Regions from separate parts of the Streptomyces sp. NPDC046197 genome, predicted to be linked through region 1. Evidence: riboswitches for the same ligand, from Rfam matches in the RefSeq annotation. Region 1 holds a riboswitch; each other region holds the start of a gene.
The links. A riboswitch is a leader RNA that binds a small molecule or an ion and turns the genes downstream of it on or off. The one in region 1 is predicted to bind thiamine pyrophosphate.
Positions count from the first base shown of each region.

Region 2: linked by a shared signal. The riboswitch ahead of thiO (glycine oxidase ThiO) and the one ahead of thiC (phosphomethylpyrimidine synthase ThiC) in region 1 are both predicted to bind thiamine pyrophosphate.
Region 3: linked by a shared signal. The riboswitch ahead of AB0A61_RS27710 (thiamine ABC transporter substrate-binding protein) and the one ahead of thiC (phosphomethylpyrimidine synthase ThiC) in region 1 are both predicted to bind thiamine pyrophosphate.

Region 1 covers NZ_JBEYZY010000001.1:83,784-87,051, reverse strand. The annotation lists gene AB0A61_RS00375 (YibE/F family protein) at 1-1,242, opposite strand, end outside; TPP riboswitch at 1,314-1,490, shown strand; gene thiC (phosphomethylpyrimidine synthase ThiC) at 1,483-3,268, shown strand, end outside.
Region 2 covers NZ_JBEYZY010000003.1:383,583-386,850, forward strand. The annotation lists gene AB0A61_RS06870 (Rv2175c family DNA-binding protein) at 1-79, opposite strand, end outside; gene AB0A61_RS06875 (FAD-dependent oxidoreductase) at 167-1,396, opposite strand; gene AB0A61_RS06880 (hypothetical protein) at 1,429-1,779, opposite strand; TPP riboswitch at 1,833-1,944, shown strand; gene thiO (glycine oxidase ThiO) at 1,942-3,108, shown strand; gene thiS (sulfur carrier protein ThiS) at 3,105-3,268, shown strand, end outside.
Region 3 covers NZ_JBEYZY010000022.1:91,345-94,612, reverse strand. The annotation lists gene AB0A61_RS27715 (iron ABC transporter permease) at 1-151, opposite strand, end outside; gene AB0A61_RS27710 (thiamine ABC transporter substrate-binding protein) at 244-1,317, opposite strand; TPP riboswitch at 1,398-1,505, opposite strand; gene rlmN (23S rRNA (adenine(2503)-C(2))-methyltransferase RlmN) at 1,533-2,639, opposite strand; partial or broken gene AB0A61_RS27700 (polyisoprenoid-binding protein) at 2,711-2,824, opposite strand; gene AB0A61_RS27695 (phosphatidate cytidylyltransferase) at 2,881-3,268, opposite strand, start outside.

The DNA.
Region 1 (3,268 bases):
GTCATGCAGCTCCCAGACGGCCGATGTCTGGGTGACCGTGACGTCGTCGAGGACGCCGAGGGAGCCGATGATGACGCCGGCCAGCAGCAGACCGCTCATGTCGATCTTCGGATACAGGCCGTGGATCAGGCCGGTGCTGTCGTCCGTGTTGCCGGTGAGGGCGGCCCAGCCGATGAACTGCGAACCGAGGATGCCGATCAGCGAGAGCGAGATCAGCGTGCCGAGTACCGCCACCGAGGTACGGGCCGACAGGCCGTGGCACATGTACAGGGCGATCAGCATGATGGCGCTCGATCCGACCACCGCCACGAGCAGTGGGTTCGAGCCCTGTAGGACCGCCGGCAGGATGAACAGGTTCAGCACCAGGAAGCTGATGGCCAGCGCGACCAGCGCCATCACGCCGCGCAGCCGCCCGACGACCACGACGGCGAGTGCGAAGATGCCGGCCAGCAACGCCATGGGGAAGCGGCGGTTGACGTCGGCGACCGAGTACTGCAGGTCCTTCGGCGCGGAGGGCTCGTAGGCGACCACGACCTTTTCACCCTGGTGCAACTGCCGTGGCTGGTCCGGCTGCACGATCTCGGTGAACGTACGGCCCTTGTTGTTGCCGGTGTCGACCCGGACCGTGGCCTTCTTGCAGGTACCGGACGCCTGCGCCTGCGCGGAGGAGCCCTCGGCGGTGGAGGTGTCTCCCGTCGGGGTCTCGCCCGAGGCGTTCACCGACTTGCAGCTCACCTCGATCACCGCGGTGACCGTGGCCTGCTGGGTCTGCCGGTCGAAGCCGACACCGGTGCGCTCGTGTGCGGGGGCGCCGCCGGGCCAGAGCACCGCGAGGCCGACGACCACGGCGCCGGCGAACGGGATCAGGACCGCCGCGATGACCTTGCGCAGGTGCTTGGAGACGGGAGTCGCGGGCCCGTGGCTGTGGCTGTGCGACTGGCCGTGGCCGCCGCCGGCTCCCGGACCGTGCCCGTGCCCGTGCCCGTGCCCGTGCCGACCGCCGATCTCGGGGTCGTGCCCGTGGAGTTCACCGGATTCGGGGCCGTGGTCGTGCGCGTCCGCGGTGCGTGGGGCGGGTGTCTCCCATGCTCCGGGTCCATGACGATGCTCGTTCCCGGGTCCTGCGCCGGGCCCGTCGGCCGAACCGTGCCCGGTACCTGGGCCGCGCCCGGCTTCAGCCCCGGGGCCGCGTCCGCGCCGTGGTTCGGGCGGCGGATAGGGGGACTGCTGTGTCGTGGTCACCGCCCGATCATCGCAAGAACAGCACAGGCCCACTGTTCATCGCGACACATATCACGCTAGCGTGGAGACACCTTTGCACACGCGGGAGCTCGGAGCACCGGGCTGAGAGGGCGCTGACCTCCGTCTTCGCGATGTTTCACGTGGAACGAGCGATGTTTCACAGGAACGTCTGCAGACGGGATCCGCTGCGTCGACCGCCGAACCTGTTACCGGGTAATGCCGGCGTAGGGAGTAGGTCTCATGACCAACAAGGACACACGCACGCCTGCCTCCACGGAGATCTCCAGCGGCGGGGAGGCCGGGAAGTCCATCGGCTGGCACAAGGGGTACGTCGAGGGCTCACGGCCCGACCTGCGGGTGCCGGTCCGTCAGGTGCACCTCACCAACGGGCAGTCGGTCACGCTGTACGACACATCGGGCCCGTACACCGATCCACTTCTGGACACCGACGTCCGCAGGGGGCTGCCACCGCTACGCGAGAACTGGATCATCGCCCGCGGCGACACAGAGGAGTACGCGGGCCGTCCCGTCCAGCCGGAGGACGACGGGATCAAGCACACGTCGCCGCGTGGCGGACTGCGCAACCTCGACGCGGTGTTCCCGGGGCGGCCGCGCCAGCCGCGCCGCGGCCGCGAGGGCACTGCGGTGACGCAGCTGGCGTACGCGCGCCGGGGCGAGATCACGCCCGAGATGGAGTTCGTGGCGATCCGGGAGAACGTCTCGCCCGAGGTCGTCCGCGAGGAGATCGCGGCCGGTCGCGCGGTCCTTCCGGCCAACGTCAATCACCCGGAGATCGAGCCGATGATCATCGGCAAGCGGTTCTTGGTGAAGGTCAACGCCAACATCGGCAACTCCGCGGTGACGTCCTCCATCGAGGAGGAGGTCGAGAAGATGACCTGGGCGACCCGCTGGGGCGCCGACACGGTCATGGATCTGTCGACCGGTCGCAACATCCACACCACCCGTGAGTGGGTGCTGCGCAACTCCCCTGTTCCGATCGGTACGGTGCCGCTCTACCAGGCCCTGGAGAAGGTGGACGGCAAGGCCGAGGAACTGACTTGGGAGATCTACAAGGACACTGTCATCGAGCAGGCCGAGCAGGGCGTGGACTACATGACGGTCCACGCCGGCGTACGCCTCGCCTACGTGCCGCTGACCGCGAACCGCAAGACCGGCATCGTCTCGCGCGGCGGCTCGATCATGGCGGCCTGGTGCCTGGCGCACCACAAGGAGTCGTTCCTGTACGAGAACTTCGAGGAGCTCTGCGAGATCCTCGCGGCCTACGACGTCACCTACTCGCTGGGTGACGGCCTCCGGCCGGGCTCGATCGCCGACGCCAACGACGACGCGCAGTTCGCGGAGCTGCGCACGCTCGGGGAACTCAACGGGATCGCCAAGCGTTTCAACGTACAGACCATGATCGAGGGCCCGGGCCACGTCCCGATGCACAAGATCAAGGAGAACATCGACCTTCAGCAGGAGATCTGCGATGAAGCTCCGTTCTATACGCTCGGCCCGCTGACGACGGACGTCGCGCCGGCGTACGACCACATCACCTCCGGCATCGGTGCCGCGATGATCGCCTGGTGGGGCACGGCCATGCTCTGCTACGTCACGCCGAAGGAGCACTTGGGCCTGCCCAACCGTGACGACGTCAAGACCGGCGTCATCACCTACAAGATCGCCGCCCACGCGGCCGACCTCGCCAAGGGACACCCAGGGGCGCAGGAGTGGGACGACGCGCTGTCCGACGCCCGCTTCGAGTTCCGGTGGGAGGACCAGTTCAACCTGGCCCTCGACCCGGACACGGCACGGGAGTTCCACGACGAGACCCTTCCGGCCGAGCCGGCCAAGACCGCCCACTTCTGCTCCATGTGCGGGCCGAAGTTCTGCTCGATGAAGATCAGCCAAACGATCACTGAGCGGTTCGGTGGTGCGGTGGCCGAGGACGCCACGGCCGAGGAGATCGCCGAGGGGATGCTGCAGAAGTCGAAGGAGTTCGCGGCCGGCGGCAACCGGGTGTATC
Region 2 (3,268 bases), on a different contig from region 1:
CGCCGAACTGTTCGGCGATGTCGGGGAGCGTGAGCCAGGCGGGGACGAGAGCATCGATCTTTGCGTCAATCTCGGTCACGGGATCAAGCGTGCCATCTGGGACTGACACTCGGAAGCCAGGCCCGTCCAGGTGGGAGAACGTCCCACGTCACAGCCCCGGCAGACGCTACGCCGTGGCCGCCTTCAGGGGCCGGCCCGGATCCGCCAGAAGGTCCCGGTCCATCGGCGTCCCCGCCTCGATCAGGCGCCTGCCCTGCGCCAGGTCCCGCGGCCGCCCCACCGCCAGCAGCGCGACCAGACGGCCCTCGCGCAGCCAGCAGACCGTCCAGGCCGATGTCGAGGGGTCACCACGCCAGACGGTGGTGTCCGCGCCGGGGTGGTGGCCGGCGTACTGCACAAAGCGGCCGAACTGCTCGGACCAGAAGTACGGCACCGGGTCGTAGACCGCGGGGGTCTGACCGATGATGTTGGCCGCGACCGTGCGCGGCCCCTGCAGCGCGTTGTCCCAGTGGTGGACCAGCAGGCGCTCGCCGTACCGCCGCGACGGGAAGGAGGCGCAGTCGCCGACCGCGTACACGTCCGGCAGGCCGGTGCGCAGGTGGTCGTCGGCCACCACCTCGCCGTACCGGCCCAGCTCGATGCCGGAGCCGGCCAGCCAGCTCGTCGCGGGACGCGCGCCGATGCCGACCACCACGGCACCCGCGGGCAGCCGGGAGCCGTCGTCGAGCACCACCGCGGCCGGCTCGACGCGCGCCACGCGCGCGTGCGTGTGCAGCTCGGCCCCGCTGTCGGCGTACCACGCGGCCATCGGGGCGGCCACCTCGGCGGGCAGCGCCCCCGCAAGCGGGCGGTCCGCGGCCTCCACGACCGTGACGGCACAGCCCGCCTCGCGCGCGGCCGTGGCGAACTCGGCGCCGATCCAGCCGGCCCCGACGACCACGATGTCGTGCTGCCGGGCCAGCACCGGCCGCAGCCGCTCGGCGTCGTCCAGGGTGCGCAGCAGATGCACGCCGGGGACGCCCTCGGCGCCCGGCAGCCGGATCGGTTCGGCGCCGGTCGCGAGGACGAGGACGTCATAGGGCACGGGACCGGCGGAGGTGTCGAGCACGTACGCCCCGGCGCGCACGGCCAGCGCCTCGCGGCCCAGTTGGAGTTCGATGCCGAGCGCCTCGAAGTCGACGTCGAAGGCGGAACCCTCGGCCTTGCCGAGCAGCACGGCCTTGGACAGCGGCGGCCGGTCGTACGGCTGGTGGGGCTCGGCGCCGATCAGCGTCACGGTGCCGGTGAAGCCCTGCTCCCGCAGGGCGACCGCGGTCTGCACCCCGGCCATGCCCGCACCGACGACGACCACACGCCGCGGCTGTGACGTGCCCTGTTCCTGCCTCTGCTCGCTCACCTGATCACCATAGACAACTGACGAATAGTCAGTCATGGGGCGTGCGGCGTGACCTGCTCCACAACGCTCGTTCCGTGGCCCGGCTGCGACTCCCATCGCCAGGTCTCCTCCAACCGCACCCGGCCGTCGGGCAGTTCGACGACCGTGGACACACAGTGCCCGCAGGACGTCGTCCCGTCGTGCCTCAGCTGCACGTACCGGAAGTCGAGGCGGTCACCTTCCCGGGTACCCACCAGATGGCCGCGTACGACGTCGCCGCCCGCGTAATCGGCCCAGATCACCCCGTCCTTCTCGTGGTAGGTGAACCGGGTGCGCGTGCCCACCTGACCCGGGGCCTGGTCGGCGACGGGAGCGAGCACGAGACCGTCCAGCGAGCGGGGCATGACGAAAGGCTCCCTTACCGGGGCGACGCTCTGCGGGCTAGGGTGGCCACCGTACAAGCACTCGCGGGAGCCCGGACGCACCGGGCTGAGAGGGAGGCTGGCGGCCTCCGACCGTACGAACCTGATCCGGGTCATGCCGGCGAAGGGAGGGGCTGGACGCCCATGTCGTCTTCGTGTACGTCAGACGTCCTCGTCATCGGGGGCGGAATCATCGGGCTGGTGACGGCCTGGCGCGCGGCCCAGCGCGGGTTGGCCACCGCCGTGGTGGATCCCGAGCCGGGCGGCGGGGCCGCGCAGGTGGCGGCCGGGATGCTCGCCGCCGTCACCGAACTCCACTACGGCGAGCAGACCCTGCTCGGGCTGAACCTGGCCTCGGCCCGCCGCTATCCGGACTTCGCGGCCGAGCTGACCGAGCTGACCGGCCACGACCTCGGCTACCGCCGGTGCGGCACGCTCGCCGTCGCGCTGGACGCCGACGACCGCGCCCACCTGCGGGAACTGCACGCCCTGCAGCGTCTGTCGGGCCTGGACTCGGAGTGGTTGTCCGGGCGTGACTGCCGGCGCCTGGAGCCGATGCTCGCGCCCGGTGTGCGCGGCGGGCTGCGGGTGGACGGCGACCACCAGATCGACCCGCGGCGCCTGGCGGGGGCGCTGGTGACCGCGTGCGAGCGGGCGGGCGTGGTCTTCCGCCGCGCCTGGGCCGAGCGGCTCACGCTGGTCCGGGACCGGGCCGCGGGCTGCGTGCTGCGTGACGGCACCGAACTGCACGCGGACCAGGTGGTGCTCGCGGCCGGCAGCCTCAGCGGGCAGCTGGCGGGTGTGCCGGACGACGTCCTGCCGCCGGTGCGGCCGGTGAAGGGACAGGTCGTGCGGTTGACCGTGCCGAAGCGGTACGCACCGTTGCTGAACCGGACGGTACGGGCCATGGTGCGCGGCAGCCATGTCTACCTGGTGCCGCGGCTCAACGGCGAGCTGGTCGTCGGAGCGACCAGCGAGGAACTGGGATGGGACACCACGGTGACCGCGGGCGGGGTGTACGAGCTGCTGCGGGACGCGCACGAGCTGGTGCCGGGAATCACCGAGCTGCCGCTGACGGAGACGCAGGCCGGGCTGCGTCCCGGCTCCCCCGACAACGCGCCGCTGCTCGGCCCGACCGGTCTTGACGGGCTGCTGCTGGCCACCGGGCACTTCCGCAACGGGGTGCTGCTCACCCCGGTCACCGGTGACGCGATGGCGCACGTCCTCACCACCGGCGAACTGCCGGAGGAAGCCCGGCCCTTCGTCCCCACGCGGTTTCGTGCCGCCGCACTCCTGGAGCAGTCCGTATGAACATCTCCGTCAACGGGAAGCCCCGGGAGATCACTCCCGGCACGGCTCTCGACACCGTCGTGAAAACGCTGACCGCGGCGCCCTCCGGGGTGGCCGCGGCCCTCAACGAGACCGTCGTCCCGCGGACGCGGTGGTCCTCCACGGCCCTGGCCGAGGGCGA
Region 3 (3,268 bases), on a different contig from region 1:
TGAACCACAGCACGTGCCGGATGCCGGGCTGGGCGAGCACGTCCACGAGCCGCCCGAACTGCCAGGCCCCGCCGACCCGCAGGCCGCGCTCGACGATCGCGGCCACCGGGTAGGCGAAGAACAGCGCGAAGAACGCGACGGGCCCGGCCATGAGCCCGAGCCGCGCCGCGTTCCCCGTGCGGGTCCTGTGGCGGCCCGTTGGGGTGTCGGGGCCTGTGGGGGTGTGGCGGCCCTCGTGGGTGGCTACTTCAGTACGAGTGAGGTCCACGACTTGACCCACTGGTCACGGTTGGCGGCGATCTTGCCCGGAGCCATGTTCTCGGGGTCCTTGGCCGCGGGGCCGTACTGGGTGAACTCGGCGGGCACCGAGGTGCCCTGGACCACCGGGTACACGAACATGTTCAACGGCATGTCCTGCTGGAACTCCCTGGAGACCAGGAAGTCGATGAACGCCTTGCCGCCCTTGGTGTTCCTCGCGTTGCTCAGCAGCCCCGCGAACTCGATCTGGCGGAAGCAGGTGCCGGCCGCGACACCGGTGGGCGCGGTCTTGGGCCTGGGCTCGGCGAAGACGACCTCGGCGGGCGGGGAGGAGGCGTAGGAGACGACGAGCGGCCGGTCGCCCTTGGCCTTGTGGCCACCGGCGGACCCGGAGAACTCCTGGTCGTACGCCTGCTCCCAGCCGTCGACCACCTTGACGCCGTTGGCCTTCAGCTTCTTCCAGTACGCCTGCCAGCCGCCGTCGCCGTACCGGGCGGCCGTGCCGAGCAGGAAGCCGAGTCCGGGCGAGGAGGTGGCGGCGTTCTCGGTGACGAGGAGGTTCTTGTACTCCGGCCTGACGAGGTCGTCGAAGGAGGCCGGCGGGGTCAGCTTGTGGTCGGCGAAGTACTTCTTGTCGTAGTTGACGCAGATGTCGCCGTAGTCGACCGGGGTGACCCGGTGCCTGGCCCCGTCGAGTTGGTAGGGGGCGCCGACCTTGTCGAGCCCCCTGGCCTGGTACGGCTGGAACAGCCCGTTGTCGAGGGCGCGCGACAGCAGCGTGTTGTCGACGCCGAAGAAGACGTCACCCTGCGGGTTGTCCTTGGTGAGGATGGCCTTGTTGACGGCCTGTCCGGCGTCGCCGTCCTTGAGCACCTTGACCGTGTACCCGGACTGCTTCTCGAAGTCCTTGAGGACGTTCTTCGACACGGCCCACGAGTCGTGGCTGACGAGGGTCACCGTCTTGGAGTCGGCGGATCCCTTGTCGGCCGACGACCCGCACGCGGACAGCGTGACCAGGCCGAGCCCCACCGCCACGGCGACGAACCTCTTGTTGTGCACTGGATTCCTCCTGGGGTTGACCAGGAAGAGACGCGGCCCTGCCCGGGATCCGCCGGGGATCTCCGGGCAGGGCGCAACAGCTTGAGTGATGACCGAACTTCCTACCCAGAATGACCTGGGCGAGGTTCAGAGGGTCTGCGGCCCGGTTGCCGCACTCTCAGCGCTGTGGCGCTCCCCTGTCGGAATATGAGTATGAAGATGTGTACGGCCTCAGACTACCGCTCGGTGGCCGCGAGCTGACCGCATGCCCCGTCGATCTCCTGGCCCCGGGTGTCCCGGATGGTGACCGGCACCCCGTGGGCGGCGATCGCCTCCACGAACGCCTTCTCGTCCTCGGGCCGCGAGGCCGTCCACTTGGAGCCCGGCGTCGGGTTGAGCGGGATGAGGTTGACGTGCACCGGCTTGCCCTTGAGCAGCCGTCCGAGCCGGTCACCGCGCCAGGCCTGGTCGTTGATGTCCCGGATCAGGGCGTACTCGATGGACAGCCGGCGCCCCGACTTCGCGGCGTACTCGAACCCGGCGTCGAGGACCTCCCGCACCTTCCAGCGCGTGTTGACGGGGACCAGGGTGTCGCGCAGTTCGTCGTCCGGCGCGTGCAGCGAGACGGCGAGGCGGCACTTGAAGCCCTCGTCGGAGAACCGGTGGATCGCCGGGACGAGACCGACGGTCGAGACGGTGATGCCGCGCTGGGACAGCCCGAGCCCGTCCGGCTCGGGGTCGGTCAGCGCCCGGATGGCGCCGACGACGCGGTTGTAGTTGGCGAGCGGCTCACCCATGCCCATGAAGACGATGTTGGACAGACGCGCGGGACCACCGGGGACCTCCCCGTCCCGCAGGGCACGCATCCCGTCCACGATCTGGTGCACGATCTCGGCGGTCGACAGGTTGCGGTCCAGTCCGGCCTGCCCGGTCGCACAGAACGGGCAGTTCATGCCGCAGCCCGCCTGCGAGCTGATGCACATGGTGACCCGGTCCGGGTAGCGCATGAGCACCGACTCGACGAGCGTGCCGTCGAACAGCCGCCACAGCGTCTTGCGGGTGGTGCCCTGGTCGGTCGACAGGTGCCGGACGACCGTCATCAGGTCCGGAAGCAGCGCCTCACGCAGCTTGGCGCGCGATCCGGCGGGGATGTCGGTCCACTGCTCGGGGTCGTGCGCGTACCGCGCGAAGTAGTGCTGCGAAAGCTGCTTGGCACGAAACGGCTTCTCACCGATCTCGGCGACAGCCTCCTTGCGCTGGGCAGGCGTGAGATCGGCAAGGTGCCGCGGTGGCTTCTTGGCACCGCGGGGGGCGACGAAGGTGAGTTCTCCGGGCTTGGGCATGGTCTCACCAGTGTCTCAGATCGAATGGGGTGACCTGGGGTCCGCGCCGAGGTCCCCGGGTCGGTGCTTCTTCAGGGCGTGGGGGTGGCGCGGATGACGGCGATGTCGAACTGGAGGCGGACCTTCTCGCTCACCATGGCTCCGCCCCCGGCCGGCCTGGCGTCGTAGGTCAGGCCCCGGTCGGCAGAGGGGCCCGCCGTCCCGTGGACGACGAGCCCCTGCGGCCCGGGCGGGGCGCCGGTCAGGCGGACCCCACGAAGATCACCATCAGCAGCCACACCACCGGTGCCGTGGGCAGCAGCGAGTCCAGGCGGTCCATGATGCCGCCGTGCCCGGGGAGCAGCGTGCCCATGTCCTTGATCCCCAGGTCCCGCTTGATCATGGACTCGCCGAGGTCGCCGAGCGTGGCGCTGGCGGCGACGGCGAGGCCGAGCAGCAGGCCCTGCCACCAGGCGCCCCCGTCGATCAGGAACTGCATGCACAGCGCGCCCGCGGCCATGGCGAACGTGACCGCTCCGAGCAGGCCCTCACGGGTCTTCCCGGGGCTGATGCGCGGGGCCAGTTTGTGCCTGCCGAAGCGCCAGCCGACGGCGTAGGCCCCGGTGTCGCTGACCACCGTCAGGAGCAGG